4 regions of the Ferdinandcohnia salidurans genome follow, and region 2 is predicted to be linked to each of the others. Evidence: riboswitches for the same ligand, from Rfam matches in the RefSeq annotation. Region 2 holds a riboswitch; each other region holds the start of a gene.
What was found. Region 2 has a riboswitch for thiamine pyrophosphate ahead of ACFSFW_RS22895 (thiamine phosphate synthase). Riboswitches for the same ligand answer to the same signal wherever they lie in the genome.
Positions count from the first base shown of each region.

Region 1: it holds a riboswitch for thiamine pyrophosphate, as region 2 does, so the genes downstream of both, tenA (thiaminase II) here and ACFSFW_RS22895 (thiamine phosphate synthase) in region 2, are expected to answer to the same signal.
Region 3: it holds a riboswitch for thiamine pyrophosphate, as region 2 does, so the genes downstream of both, tenA (thiaminase II) here and ACFSFW_RS22895 (thiamine phosphate synthase) in region 2, are expected to answer to the same signal.
Region 4: it holds a riboswitch for thiamine pyrophosphate, as region 2 does, so the genes downstream of both, thiM (hydroxyethylthiazole kinase) here and ACFSFW_RS22895 (thiamine phosphate synthase) in region 2, are expected to answer to the same signal.

Region 1 is NZ_JBHUEK010000023.1:7,966-11,531, forward strand. It holds gene ACFSFW_RS14370 (glycine zipper domain-containing protein) at 207-665, shown strand; gene ACFSFW_RS14375 (lysozyme inhibitor LprI family protein) at 797-1,444, shown strand; TPP riboswitch at 1,610-1,710, shown strand; partial or broken gene tenA (thiaminase II) at 1,791-2,491, shown strand; gene ACFSFW_RS14385 (staygreen family protein) at 2,573-3,025, opposite strand; gene ACFSFW_RS14390 (DUF3231 family protein) at 3,182-3,566, opposite strand, start outside.
Region 2 is NZ_JBHUEK010000034.1:123,614-127,179, forward strand. It holds gene ACFSFW_RS22890 (DUF4145 domain-containing protein) at 487-1,593, opposite strand; TPP riboswitch at 1,886-1,996, shown strand; gene ACFSFW_RS22895 (thiamine phosphate synthase) at 2,116-2,718, shown strand; gene thiO (glycine oxidase ThiO) at 2,708-3,566, shown strand, end outside.
Region 3 is NZ_JBHUEK010000026.1:123,892-127,457, forward strand. It holds gene sigY (RNA polymerase sigma factor SigY) at 511-1,074, shown strand; gene ACFSFW_RS18800 (YxlC family protein) at 1,028-1,387, shown strand; gene ACFSFW_RS18805 (sigmaY antisigma factor component) at 1,374-1,577, shown strand; gene ACFSFW_RS18810 (hypothetical protein) at 1,574-1,783, shown strand; gene ACFSFW_RS18815 (YbjQ family protein) at 1,764-2,078, shown strand; TPP riboswitch at 2,158-2,321, shown strand; gene tenA (thiaminase II) at 2,422-3,102, shown strand; gene ACFSFW_RS18825 (ECF transporter S component) at 3,128-3,566, shown strand, end outside.
Region 4 is NZ_JBHUEK010000009.1:29,856-33,421, reverse strand. It holds gene thiD (bifunctional hydroxymethylpyrimidine kinase/phosphomethylpyrimidine kinase) at 1-477, opposite strand, end outside; gene thiE (thiamine phosphate synthase) at 477-1,124, opposite strand; gene thiM (hydroxyethylthiazole kinase) at 1,111-1,935, opposite strand; TPP riboswitch at 1,997-2,106, opposite strand; gene ACFSFW_RS06850 (YetF domain-containing protein) at 2,194-2,892, opposite strand; gene ACFSFW_RS06845 (PadR family transcriptional regulator) at 3,064-3,411, shown strand; gene ACFSFW_RS06840 (HAAS signaling domain-containing protein) at 3,398-3,566, shown strand, end outside.

The sequences.
Region 1 (3,566 bases), on a different contig from region 2:
TGTGTGTAAGATTCAATTATATATGGAGTAGTTTAGCAAAATAAGGTATAGGGAGGATAATAATGAATCCTCTCTTTTATTTTGTGTCTGTTCTTACGGATGTGGTTATCATTAAAAAACGAAACTAAATCATGTTTCATTCGTAAATAAGGTATAAGAAATAAATGAACCTTGGCTAAATTAAGATCCCATTAGGCGGTGGTATAGTGGAAAATCATGTAGATGACATTAAAACAAATATAGAGAAACTAAGGAGTACCATAAGTAATGAACTTTCAAAAAAGCTTGATTTAAATAAATGTGAACGAGTGGTTGAAAAGCTGGATTCTTTTTCGGCAAGTTGTGAAGAGTGTCAGCAACATCTAGTTGATTTAAAGAATCATTTTACTCAACTGGAAGCGAATGACGATGAAATTGATAAGGACAGTAAACATCATAAACAAGTGATCAAAGGAATTGCTGCACATCTTCAAAAGGAACATAAGTTGGTACCTGAAGGGATGTATCTCACATTATACATGTCTATAGGTATGAGTTTGGGTATGGTGTTTGGATTAACGATTTTTGATAATATTGCATTAGGGTTGCCGATTGGGATGAGCATCGGCATTGCGATTGGTGCTGGTTTGGATGCAGATGCTAAGAAAAAAGGGAATACAATATAGTCTTTAGGACACTTACAAATGTGAGTGTTTTTTGTTTGGGTTAGGTGAGAGTTGCTTAACAAATAATTTGAACTTTCTTAAAAACTACTGGAAAATTTTATGATATACTGTTTAGTAGAGGAGGCAGTGTAATGAAAAATAAACAGCGATTACTAACTGTAATGACCATCATAGCATTTTTCTCGTTAGTTGCTTGTAGTAACTCAACGGATGAGGCAAATGCTAAACCAGAAAACGAAGAATCAGAAACTAGCACGAATTTAAAAACAGAGGAAAAACCAGCTACCAATGAGAAGTCTGGTGAAATAAATAAATCTGAGAGTCCTGAAAATACTCAGATTAAAAACAAAGAAGAGACATCTAAAGAACCATCTACGACTGAACATGACGAGACATCGAAATCTAGTAACAAGAATGAAATAACCGAAGGTATGAAGGATGCATATCTTAAAGAATTAAATAAAATGGAAGAAGCAGATAGAAACGCCGAAGATACAGCAACAATGGCAGAATTGGAAGAACAAGAGGCGGCAAGGTATAAAAAGTGGGATGAAAAATTGAACGAGATTTATGGAATGTTAAATGAACAGCTTGACTCTGAACAAATGAATCAATTACGAGAAGAACAACGAAATTGGATTAAACATAGAGATGAAACCGCAAAAGAATCATCATTGAAATATAAAGGTGGCTCGACGGAAACCTTAGAATATGTAGCTACCCAAGCAACTATGACAAGGGAAAGATGCTATGCGCTGGTTGCAAAGTATATGAATTGATTGTTTGATGATTAAGATAAAAATGAGTTGGCTATAAATGCCAACTCGTTTTTTTTACGGGATGCTGGAACATGTCCATTGACTCAAGCGGGATAAATGGACATGTCTTACTTGCCTTTTCGTATCCGCTATGTTTAACTAGTATCTAGTAACTTAATAATCTAACAATTCGACTAGGGGAGCATGTTTGTGCTGAGAGATAGAGATATCGACCCTTTGAACCTGATCTAGGTAACACTAGCGTAGGGAAGTGGAGTTGGCACGTTATGTGTAAACAAACGATATATATTGCCTAACCCATTTCTAGTCACTAGTGATGGGTTTTTTTTATCTCCCCCAAGGTCAAATGGAGAAAGGGGACAAGAAAGTGAGCAGTCTTTTTACTGATCGTTTATGGAATCGAGTGGAGCCTATTTGGAATTCGTATTTGGAGCATCCTTTCGTGAAAGGGATTGGCGAGGGTTGGTTGGAAAAGGAAAGTTTAAGCATTATATGAAGCAGGATTATGTGTACCTGATTGAGTATTGCAGACTTTTTGCGTTGGGGAGTGCGAAGGCCCCGGATTTAAAAACGATGTCCATTTTTGCAAACCTTTTGCATGGTACGTTGGAGATGGAGATGGATCTTCACCGCCAATATGCCGCAAAGTTTGAAATATCTCCAGAAGAGCTCGAGGCGACTAGACCTGCATCAACTACAACATCTTACACAAGCTACATGTTGAATGTAGCGCAACTTGGTGGTGTAGAAAATGTTGTCGCTGCAGTCCTAGCCTGTGCATGGAGCTATAACTTTATTGGAAAAGAGCTCGTCAAATGGCCTGGAGCAGTTGAGCATGAATTCTATGGGGAATGGGTGAAAATGTATTCATCCGATGAGTTTTCAGCGTTAGCGGAAGACTGTAAGCAGCTTATCAATGAAATCGCAAGCGGAAAACCAGAGCGAGATTTAGCAGTACTTGAAGAAATCGTCGTCAAAACGAGTATGTTTGAATATATGTTCTGGGATATGGCCGAAAATCTTGAGGAGTGGCCGATTAATCTATAGGACAAGTGGTTAGGTTCCGTGCACATGTTCAGTCACGGAACCTTTTTTCGTAATAAAATTTCCACAAAGTTTCGATTTCTTTCATATGGAATAATCTTGGAAAGTAGCCCAATTTTCATGTCTAGCAAACTGAGGATAGGCAGAAGTGAAGGTAACTATGATGGGAGCGTGGTCAAGAGTAGGGTAAGCATTGAATAAAAATCGATCTCCGTATCGAATAGCTGTTAAGGCAAGTGGCAATTCACGTCTAAAGATTTCATTTCGCTTTGCTGCAACTTGTAGGTTATATTCTCCTTGATCAATATATAAATAAACCTGGTAATGGAAGTGACTTCCATCTGTTCTCCATTCACCTAATACTTCATCTCTCATCGAATTAATTTTATCCCAGGCATAATGATAGCCTATTGTTAAAAATAATTCGGCAGTTGTATCAGAGTGTGTTAGTGTGTAATATCTTGGAATAATGGGTGCTGTAGCAGTAACGCTATCCCTGTATTCGACCGATAATTTGTCGGGATTGAATGTGCTCAAAAAATCATCTCCTGTCGGATATTAAATCTTATTTAAGTCCATTAATAATTCCATCATTTATATATATATAATTCAATGTGAAAACATGAAGATTTTTTATCGTGCAAAAAGGACTAGGAAATTAAATTTCCTAGTCCTTTATTAGGCTAACTAGTCTTATACTTTTCTATCTACTGCTTGGGGAGGTTGTTCAAACCATTTTTCTTTTATCGCTAACAGTAAGCCCATTCCATAAAACTTTTTCATATCATCTGATATTTTATCTAATTTTGCAACTATATCCGTTCGTAAACTGGAAGTCATAGCTTGATTTACCATAGTAAAACAGAATATACCTAAACAAGTATTAGCAAAAAACAACATTAATTTATCGGAAAAAGGAGATATCTCTATATTCGAAATTTGATAGTCTCCTGAAGCTGAAATCGGAATATTTTCTTCTTCAAGAACTTCTTGAAGTGAATGTAGAACTTTTTCGATCCCATCTCTGCCTTTTCCAAAGTGTTGTTTCAAATCTTTTTTTTGGGCTAATTTACTAAAA
Region 2 (3,566 bases):
TGTTTATGCACTCACCTTTATTTGTTTTCATCGAATACTTTATTCCACAGCTGTTTGGAATATTTAAGAGGGGATCATTCGCCACTCTAAAGGATTGCTCCTATAAATTCGTCAAAAAAGAATAATTTCCTTCTTTTTTTTACTCATATAATCGTATTTTTATTAATTTTTTAGTAAACAATTTTACATCCTTGCCGAAATCGAAAACGTTTGTTGTAAATTGCGGAAATGTGATTGATTTTTATGACTTTAGAGGCGAAAATAATGGAGAAAAAGATAGAATTTTAGTTTATGAAATGGATTAATCATTCTATTATGTAGGAATCGCCGAGTTTACTCTCATTAGCGGAAAATACTGCCACTATTCCAGATTTACTGCCACTATTTGAAAAAAACTGCCACTATTTGAAAAATACTGCCACTACAAAAAAAGACACCCAGCCAGGGTGCCTTACAAATAGTATATGCATATTACAGGAAACCTGTTTACTTCGCCTTCAACTGCTCAAACAATCTCGCTACGTTCACAACCCCAACATTTTTATATTTTCCGAGGATTACAAGCTCTTTAGGAAGTTGGCCAACAGTATGGATTCCGTCTTCGTTTAATTGTTTAATAAGGCTTGGTACCCCTTTGAACTCGTCTGTGGTGAGAGGGATTTTTTTAAGAGAATCGGTTAGAATCAAGTAATCTGCTTTGTAAAATAAAAAGAGTTCTCCCGGCCGTTCGAAAGTTACTTTTCTACGAATCTCTTCTTCTTCAATAAAGATTTTCAGTTCTTCGAAAAATTGCTTATCGTTGTTTTCATTAAAACGTTTCACATGTTTATGCAAGTCTTCGAGATTACCAGGCAATTCGCTCATAATACGTGCTTGCTGCTCTGCACCTAATCTAATTAAAAAGGTCTCAGATTTATCAAATCGTTGTGGTAACAAAAAGGCATCGCGTAGAAAATAAGGAAGTTCCAGCGTCTCCCCTCTATATTCGATCGTACGAATCGTTGTGTAACCTGGCTCTGCCATTTTGGCTGGAGTAGCTTCTGTTGTATCAGCAACCTCATCTTGAGCCTTTTTATCAGGTGTCCCCTTTTTCATCGAAGCAACTAATACATCCTCTAGAGATTTCAATCGAAGCTCCAATTCGCTAATATCATAACGTTCTTCCTTTGGAGTGGTTGGATCCTGATAGGCTGGGACTTCTATCGATAATGAGGTATACACTTCAACAAACCATCTGACAATCTGGTAAATCGCTTCCCATGATAAAAGTGCTTCCGAATAACGAAACTTTCGTTTGTCATGTGAGGCCTGATTTCCAAGCTGACGAACTAAATGTAGGGCGTCTCTTATTTCTGTAGTCAGGATTCCCTCATTATCTAAAAGAGTGAGTCTTTCCTTTAATGTAATACGTGGGTTTTCATTCATTTTTTCATATTCCATCACTTGCTGTAGAATATTCTCAATAAGTACCCTTGAGTGAGTTAACATTGTACGCGGACTAGTAAAGATGGTATGTTCCAATTCCCCCGCTAGAAATGCTAATTCTTTGGAAATGGGTTCTAGAAATCTATAAAAATACTCAGATGAGTTCATGTCATGTTGTTCCTTTCTAAGATGCAAAATGAAGGCCTGAATCAGGTTATAGAGACTCAGGCCGTCTGGAGATTCTTTCATTTTAGGTGAAAAACAGATGACAATCAAGGATGTTATTTGAATTCGGCTATTTGCGAATGTTTAGTAAAATTCCAATTTACTTAAAAACATTCACCATTAGGAGGAAAGCGAAAAACTGGGACAAGGGACCTGTCCCTGTGGTCCCTTGGAAACATATCCCTTTTCAAATGGACGGAATTGTGTTAATTTTAGGGTATAAGTTAATATTTTGTATTTTCACTAGGGGAACTCTTGATAAGAGCTGAGAAAAAAGTAGTGTACTTTGAAACCCTCATTACCTGAACAGGCTTGTACCTGCGTAGGGATGTGGTTAAGGCAATCTTTTTTTATGTGTATACATAACAACCACTTTCCTACTTTGGAGAGTGGTTTTTTGTTGTGCTTTAACCGTTCTATTCCTTTTTTTGCGGAGCAAGTTGTTAGAGAAAAAGGAGTAATTCGATGAAATTAATTGCTGTGACCGATGATCGGCAATCCGTTAACGCTGTTGCTGAAAAAATTATCGCGATTAAAGATGTAATGGATTATGTGCAGATTCGAGAGAAATCAAAATCTGTTCGAGAGATTGTGGCATTAGTCGATTATTTACTAACCAATGGTGTAAAGAAAGAGAAAATCATCATGAATGACCGCCTTGATGTTGCGTTATGTATGGATATTTCTACTGTCCACTTACCTGAACATGGCCACCCTGTAAAAATGGTGAAAGAACGATACCCGCACATAAGAGTCGGTTGTAGTGTTCATTCCTTTGAAAAAGCAAAAGAAGCTGAGGCAAATGGAGCGGATTACGTCCTATATGGGCATTGCTTTGAAACAAATAGCAAACAAGGACTTCCTCCTAACGGAGTTGAGCCTCTTTTACAAATGAAAAAGGAACTGAGCATCCCTGTTTATGCAATTGGTGGCATTTCGTTAGAAACATTACCATCCATCCAAGCTGTTGGGGCGGACGGTGTGGCGGTCATGTCCAGTATTTTTGCGGCAGAAGATCCTTATTCCATTACAAAAAAATTCAGTGAGGCGATTCACAATGAAAAGTAGTTATGAAGTAGTTGTAATAGGTGGTGGAATTATTGGTTGTTCAATTGCCTATTATTTAGCCGAGGCACAAATGGATGTTGCTCTATTTGATGGGGGACAAATTGGTGCGAAAACAACAAAGGCTGCTGCTGGCATGCTAGGTGCTCATTCAGAAAGCGATGGTGATTTCTCCCTCTTCTTCCCTTTTGCAAGGTCGAGTCAAGTTGAGTACATACGATTAAAAGATGAGCTCTTTGATTTAAGTGGTATTGATATTGGATACCGAAATGGCGGCATTTTAAAGCTAGCATTCACTGAAAAAGAAATGCAAGACCTCCATTCACTTTTAAAACAACCAACTGTAAAAGAGTTGTGTCGGCAAGAAGTCCAATGTATGGAACCCGAGATTAGCGATAACGTTTTAGGTGCTGCCTATATCGCAGATGATGTGAACGTGATTCCAACAAGTACGTGTGAGGCTTTTGCCAAAAGCGCCCTAGTGCTTGGCGCTTCTATTTTTGAAAGCTGCCACGTCTATGGAATCGAGAAAGTTGGAAGCAACTATATCGTGAGAACAGCAAAAGGCAATGTTCAAGCAAAGCACGTCGTGATTGCAACGGGTGTCTATAGTAATCATCTTTTTCAAAATCTAGGAATCTCTGAACAACTGTCACCTGTAAAAGGAGAAAGTATCATTGTTCAGTACGAGAAGCCTCTTTTACAACACACGTTGTTTCATGACAAATCCTATATCGTTCCTAGAAATAACGGGAAGCTTGTGATCGGGGCAACGATGATTCCAGATGACTGGAGTGATTCGATTAGCCTAGATAGTGTTCAGAGTTTAATTAAAAAAGCAAAAACGATGC
Region 3 (3,566 bases), on a different contig from region 2:
GATTGAGACAAGGTCAGAGGAAATCTTCGGGCTTGAGTCCGAATGAGGATGTGATTGTGACAATGCCGGAGGATATCTCCGAGGTCGAGTCCGAATGAGGGTGTGATTCTGACAAAGCCAAAGGAGAAACGCCGAGGTCGAGTCCGAATGAGGGTGTGATTCCGACAAGTCCAAAGTAGAAACTCCAAGCATGAGTCCGAATAAGGGTGTGATTCAGACAAGTACAGAGGAAATCTCCAAGCTCGAGTCCGAAAGAGGGTGTGATTCTGACAAGGCCAAAGGAAATCCACAAGTTTAAGTCCGAATGATAGCATGATTCTGACAAGAACAGTGGAAAACTCCATTATTGAGTCAAAATGAGTGAATGTAATATTCGATAGGATGGGTTAAACTGTAGAAAATGAACATATTAAAACTTTTTAAAACTGAAAGTGAACTTTTTTATGACTTCGTACGTACTATTAGCGAAATATAAAAATAACCAAATCTTCTCGGGGGAGAATTCAATGCATGGATGAAAAGGAACTAATTCGCAGTGCAAAGCGTGGTGACTCACTCGCGTTTGCAATGCTTTTTAAAGAGCATTATCCTTTTTTAGTTAAGTATTTAATAAAAGTTACAATGAAACCTGATATTGCTGAAGACATCGCACAAGAGGCAATGATGAAAAGTATGGAAAAAATCAAAATGTATAACGGTAAAGCAAAATTCTCCTCATGGCTAATAACAATTGCGACGAACTTATACATAGACGATATCCGTAAAAAGAAACGCGAACAAAATTATCAGCAACAGGAGCAAGCATTACGCAAAATGAAGTGGCAATTCGAGAACCAATCTGAGGATTGGAATGATGTTCTTAATGCACTAGGAAGGCTTTCTGATGAAATTCGGATTCCAATTGTTCTCAAACATTATTATGGGTATTCGTATGAAGAAATCGCTGATATGCTTCATATCGCCATTGGTACTGTTAAATCAAGAATACATAATGGAATCCATACAGTAAGAAAGGAGCTGAAACCTCATGAAGAAAAACAAGCTAGTCCTACTAAACAACAAACAACAACATGAAGAGGATAAAGAAACGATTCAAGATATAAATGAAGCTCTTACTAAAATAGATCATCATTACTCGGTTTTCACTCCGGACCTACAAGTATTTGAACAAATGGTTGCAATTGAACAACAAAAACAAAAGAAGAAATTTAGAAGAGATTTAACCGCATTTATATTGGTTGCTCTATTCTTGATGACATGTCTAATATCCGCATTCTTCCAGCTACCGCTAGTATTTATCATCATTCAAGGCATTGCAACTATTAGCTTGCCAGTATATAGCTTCTTTCGTTATCGAAAACGGGTGATTGTCCATGAATACGAATAATACCCTGCTTTTATTAGTAGTTGTGATTATCGTACTTATTCAAGGTTTGTGGCTATTTTTAGATGCAAGAAAGCGGGGACATAATTATTGGTTTTGGGGAATATGGGGATTAATTCAAACACCGATGCCCCTTGTTTGTTATTTCATTTTTGCTAGAAAAATTTATCGACGTAAAGCAGGTAGGGAATGATGAGGGATATTGCAAAATATATTGTATTAATGATAGCCATTGTAGGACAAATCGTAGGAATTGTATTTTTGTTCATTGATATTTCAAAGGCACTGACATTCTATGCCTTTTACATGGTTGCCATTATTCTATTATTCGCCCTATTAGTATGGGAACGAAAACGAGAGAAAGAGGAGGATGACGAAAATGATTATCGTGACTACTGATTTTGTACCTGGCAAAGAAGTAAAAGAACTAAAAGGATTTGTAAGAGGGGGGACAGTTCAGTCAAAGCACATTGGAAAAGACATTATGGCTGGATTAAAGACAATTGTTGGAGGAGAAATCTCCGATTATACTGAAATGCTGGAAGAAGCCCGCCAAAAAGCAATTGGTCGAATGGTGGAAGATGCAAACGCAAAAGGAGCAAATGCAGTAATCGGGATGCGATTGCAAACCTCAGCTGTTATGCAAAATGCATCTGAAATTATTGCATATGGAACAGCAGTTTATGTAGAGTAACAAGTAAACCTTAAAAAAGCCTTGATAATTATTTCCAACATGTTATGATTGGAAATAAGAAAAATTGCATAAATAATTGTAATTCCACTAGGGGTGCCTTTAAAAAAGGTAAATGTATGGATGGGTTTATACCTTTAAATCGTTTACTTTAAGGCTGAGATTGAGGATTGATTTTTCATAACCTTGAGACCCTTAGAACCTGATCTGGTTGATACCAGCGTAGGGAAGTGGGTAGACGGGTCTCTTTATTTTTTATATGTCTAAATCCAAACCACTTTCTTTACGTTGTTAAAGAAGGTGGTTTTTTATTTTGTAAATAACAGTAAAGCGAGGAGAAATGAACATGTTATTTTCAGAAGAAATACGTAAAGAGGCAAACCATATTTGGGAGGCAAGTTTTGATCATCCATTTGTCAAAGGAATTGGAGACGGTACATTACCAATTAAATGTTTTCGCTACTATGTCATGCAGGATGCCTATTACCTAACTCATTTTGCAAAAGTGCAGTCTTTAGGTGCAGCAAAGGCAGAGGACTTACATACGACAAACCGACTTGCTATTCATGCTCAAGGAACTTACGAGGCCGAACTAGCACTGCATAAAAGTTTTTCGGAGAGACTTGAGATTACGGAGGAAGAAAGAAAAACCTTTAAACCTGCACCGACAGCATATGCATATACATCACACTTGTATAGAGCCGCTTATTCTGGCCATTTGGGTGATATAATTGCTGCTTTATTACCTTGCTATTGGCTATATTATGAAATTGGTGAAAGACTTAAAGATTGCAAACCAGAAGAGCCGATTTACCAGGAGTGGATTGCGGCGTATGGTGGGGACTGGTTTAAAGAACTAGTAGAAGAACAGATTGATAGAGTAAATAAATTAGCAGAAAAAGCGACGCAAGAAGATCGAGACCGTATGAAAGAACATTTTATGATTAGCAGTCAATATGAGTACTCCTTTTGGGAAATGGCGTACCAATTAGAAAACTGGCCTATTCTAGCAAAAATGTCTGTATGAACAAAAGAGAAAAGGAGAGGTATAAATGAGCAAAGGGTTAAAACTAACTGATATTTTGGTTACGATCGTAATCGCCATTGCATTCGGGATTGTTTATATTGTTTGGGGTTCTTTATATTATGTTGTAAAGCCCATTGGGCTACATGCCGACCAATTAATCTATGGAATGTGGTTTATTGCAGCGCCTGTTGCGTATCTTGTGATTCGTAAACCGGGTGTTGCCTTACTGGCAGAAATTGCAGCTGCCTCAGGTGAATTTATTTTAGGGTCTCCATGGGGCCTAACCGTTCTGCTGTACGGTGTTGTACAAGGGCTGTTTGCTGAAGCAGTGTTTATGCTATTTCGATATAAAAAATATAATATTGCTGTGGTCGTCTTGGCAGCTATAGCTTCTTGTCTAGGGTCAGTAATAATGGATTTTGCATATGGAGAAATAGGTGACTTAGCTGCATGGAATCTCATTT
Region 4 (3,566 bases), on a different contig from region 2:
GGCAGCCACTTGCATGTCTTCCTTCGAGGTAATCTCCATCTCGCCAAGCGCCTCAGCCTCATGAATGTTTGGTGTAATAATCGTAGCTAGCGGAATTAATTGACTAATCAAGGCGTCCATTGCCGATTCACTCAAAAGTCTACTTCCACTTGTTGATATCATGACTGGATCGACTACTATATTTGAAGGCTTATATTCTTCTAATTTTTCCACGATTTTATGGATGATTTCAGGTGATGACACCATCCCAACTTTTACACTATCAGGAAAAATATCAGTCATGATGCAATCCAGCTGTTGCCCCACAAATTCAGGAGTCGAATCAAGAACTCCGTATACGCCAGTTGTATTTTGAGCAGTAAGAGCCGTAATGGCACTCATTGCATACATATTATGGGCAGTAATTGTTTTAATATCTGCCTGAATACCCGCTCCCCCACTACAATCAGAGCCAGCAATCGTCAATACCTTTTTCATTATCCTTCACTCCCTAACATCTTAGCTGAAAGCTCTTGTAATTCCTTTGTTGCAGCAAGGATATCGGACTGTGCAAAGATTGCCGATACTACCGCAACACCGTCTACCCCACTTCCAGTCAACTCTAAAATATTCGTTTTATTAATCCCACCAATTGCAACAATGGGAATCGAAACGCTCTTACAAATTTCTTGAACAGTTTCGAATGTCATCGGTTTCGCGTCTTTTTTTGTACCTGTTGGAAATACTGAACCAATTCCAAGATAATCTGCACCCGCTTTTTCAGCAGCAATCGCTTGTTCTACATTTTGAGCCGACACACCGAGAATTTTATTTGGCCCAATCATTTCACGTACCTTTTCAACCGGCATATCCTCTTGCCCAACATGCACACCATCTGCATCACAAGCTTGCGCAATTTCAACATTATCGTTAATAACAAAAGGAACATCATAGAAAGCCGTTAACATTTTAAGTTCAATAGCTTCTTGTAAAAAATGATCATACCCCAGATTTTTTTCTCTAAGTTGAAGGAATGTGATGCCACCTTTTAATGCTGTTTCCACTTGTTCAACTAAGGTTTGGCTGCCTGTCCAGGCACGGTCTGTTACTGCATATAGTTGCATACATTTTTTATCGATTTTCAATGTTCATACCACCTTGTAATTGTGTAAAATCTAGTTTACTCATCGCATCAATCAAGTACATACGGAATGATGAAGTTCCTGAGTTCGTTTCTTCTACTTTTTGATGGGCCAATTCACCGCAATATCCCATCGCACTCACCGCTGCGGCTGTACTGTTTAAAATGTCACCAGGATTCGCTCCACCATAAGCAGCTACAACAGAAGTAAGCATACAGCCTGTCCCTGTGATTTTTGACATCATTGGGTGACCGTTTCTGACCGCAAAAGCATCATCCGTATTCGCAACAATATCAATAGCACCTGTGATTGCAATGACTGCACCTGTTTGTTTACTTACCTGCTTTGCAAACTGAACCATTTCATCGAGATTACCTTCGTTGATGACGTCTTCTGCAGCTGCATCCACACCTTTTGTATTCCCACTACCTGCATGTACTGTTTTTATTTCCGATAAATTTCCTCTGATAACAGCAAATTGTACCTCATTTAAAAGTCGATAGACAGTATTGGTTCGTAAGCTAGACGCACCTGCTCCCACTGGATCCAAAATTACAGGATGCCCTAGTTTGTTTGCTGCTTTCCCTGCTAAAATCATAGATTCTATCGTTCTCTCATTTAAAGTACCGATATTAATCACAAGCGCATTGCAAATGCTTGTAATATCCGCCACTTCTTTCGGATCGTCCGCCATAATGGGTGAACCTCCACATGCAAGGACGATATTTGCCACATCATTAACCGTCACATAGTTTGTAATATTATGGACAAGCGGCGTATGTTGCCTAACGTTTTTTAAGATTTGCTCAAACATGGTTATCCTCCATTCAAATAAAAAATGCGGTATACCTGAAAATAGATATACCGCATGAATCGTCATACTTACACACATTCCCTACGTTGGCATTATCCAAATCAGGTAAAGGGTCAAAGCTACATTTCGCTTACTCTCAGCCCACAAGTGTGAGCTCCCCTACATTTATTCAATTTGAGTCTATTATAACAGAACCACGGGGACGGTTCTAGTGGCTCCCTCGAAAATCAGGGACCACAGGAACCGTCCCTATGGTTCTTAATGCAACATATTGTCGTCTTTGTTGTCTATGTAAAGAGTCCCATCTTTCTGTAGTTCTGCGTAGAAGACTTCAGATACATCCGTCACTCCTGCATTTTTTAATTGTTGGTTTAGCCAGTTCGTATCTAAATTTAGTCTGGTAAGATTCACATTGTTTATCGTACCGTCTGATATAACCTCGGTAGAAATTGGGTACACAGAGGGGTTGCTCTGAACATGAGCATCTTCTTTTGTGAAAGGCATTTTATGTTCGTAGGGCATCACCGAAAGTTGTCCACTAGTTTCAAAAATGGCATAATGAACATCTTTAATTGAAAAGTACCCTTTTTGTCTTAATAATGAATTAAGAGCATCCATATCTAATCGAGTCGAACGAAGGGAATTCTCCATTACCTTTCCTTCTTTTATCACAATGATTGGTTCCCCTGTTGTTATTTTCCTTGCTTTTTTAAACTTTATATCAATAAAACCCATTGCAATTGTAAAAACACTCCACCCTATCAACGCTAATATTCCATTAGATATACTAAGATCTGAACTAAGCACAAAATTGGCTGCGATGGAACCAATTGCAATCGCCGAAACAAAATTAAAAAACGTCATTTGACTGATTTCTTTTCTTCCCATTATTCTTGCAAGTACAAACAACACCACAAAACCAAGAGCGATCCTTAGTATCACTTGTGAAGCATCCATCTAAAAAACTCCTTTTTCACTTGTTGAAATTTATTTTATCCCTAATAATGCGATTTAATGAATACACCTAATTTTAAAAAGAAGAATTGCTTTCGTCACCACAATAGTGTACGATACATAGTATAAATCAAATACTGTACATCATATAGTATTAAAAAATGAGGTGGGTGAATGAGTGATTTATTTAACTCATTAATGACTGAACTTAGAAGAGGAACGTTGACACTAGCTGTTTTGAGTCAATTACGAACCCCCCAATATGGATATTCCCTAGTCCAATTATTAGAGGGTTCAGGTATCGCCATTGACCAAAGTACGTTATATCCTTTGCTTCGCCGTCTGGAAAAACAGGAGTTGGTGACAAGCAGCTGGGATACATCTGAAAGCAGACCACGTAAGTATTATGTCTTAAGTGAGTTCGGTCTTGAAATCTTTTTACAATTAAAAAAGGAATGGATTCAAAATTCGAAAGAGCTATATAGATTATTAGAGGGAGAGGAAGATTATGAATCTGATTGATATCTACGTTCAGGAAGTCACTCGAAGACTGCCTGAAAAAAATCGGAAGGATATTGCACTTGAGTTACGGTCGACCATCGAGGATATGCTGCCTGACGATTACAATGAAGAAGATGTAAAAACCGCGCTAGAAAAATTAGGGAGCCCCGCAAAAT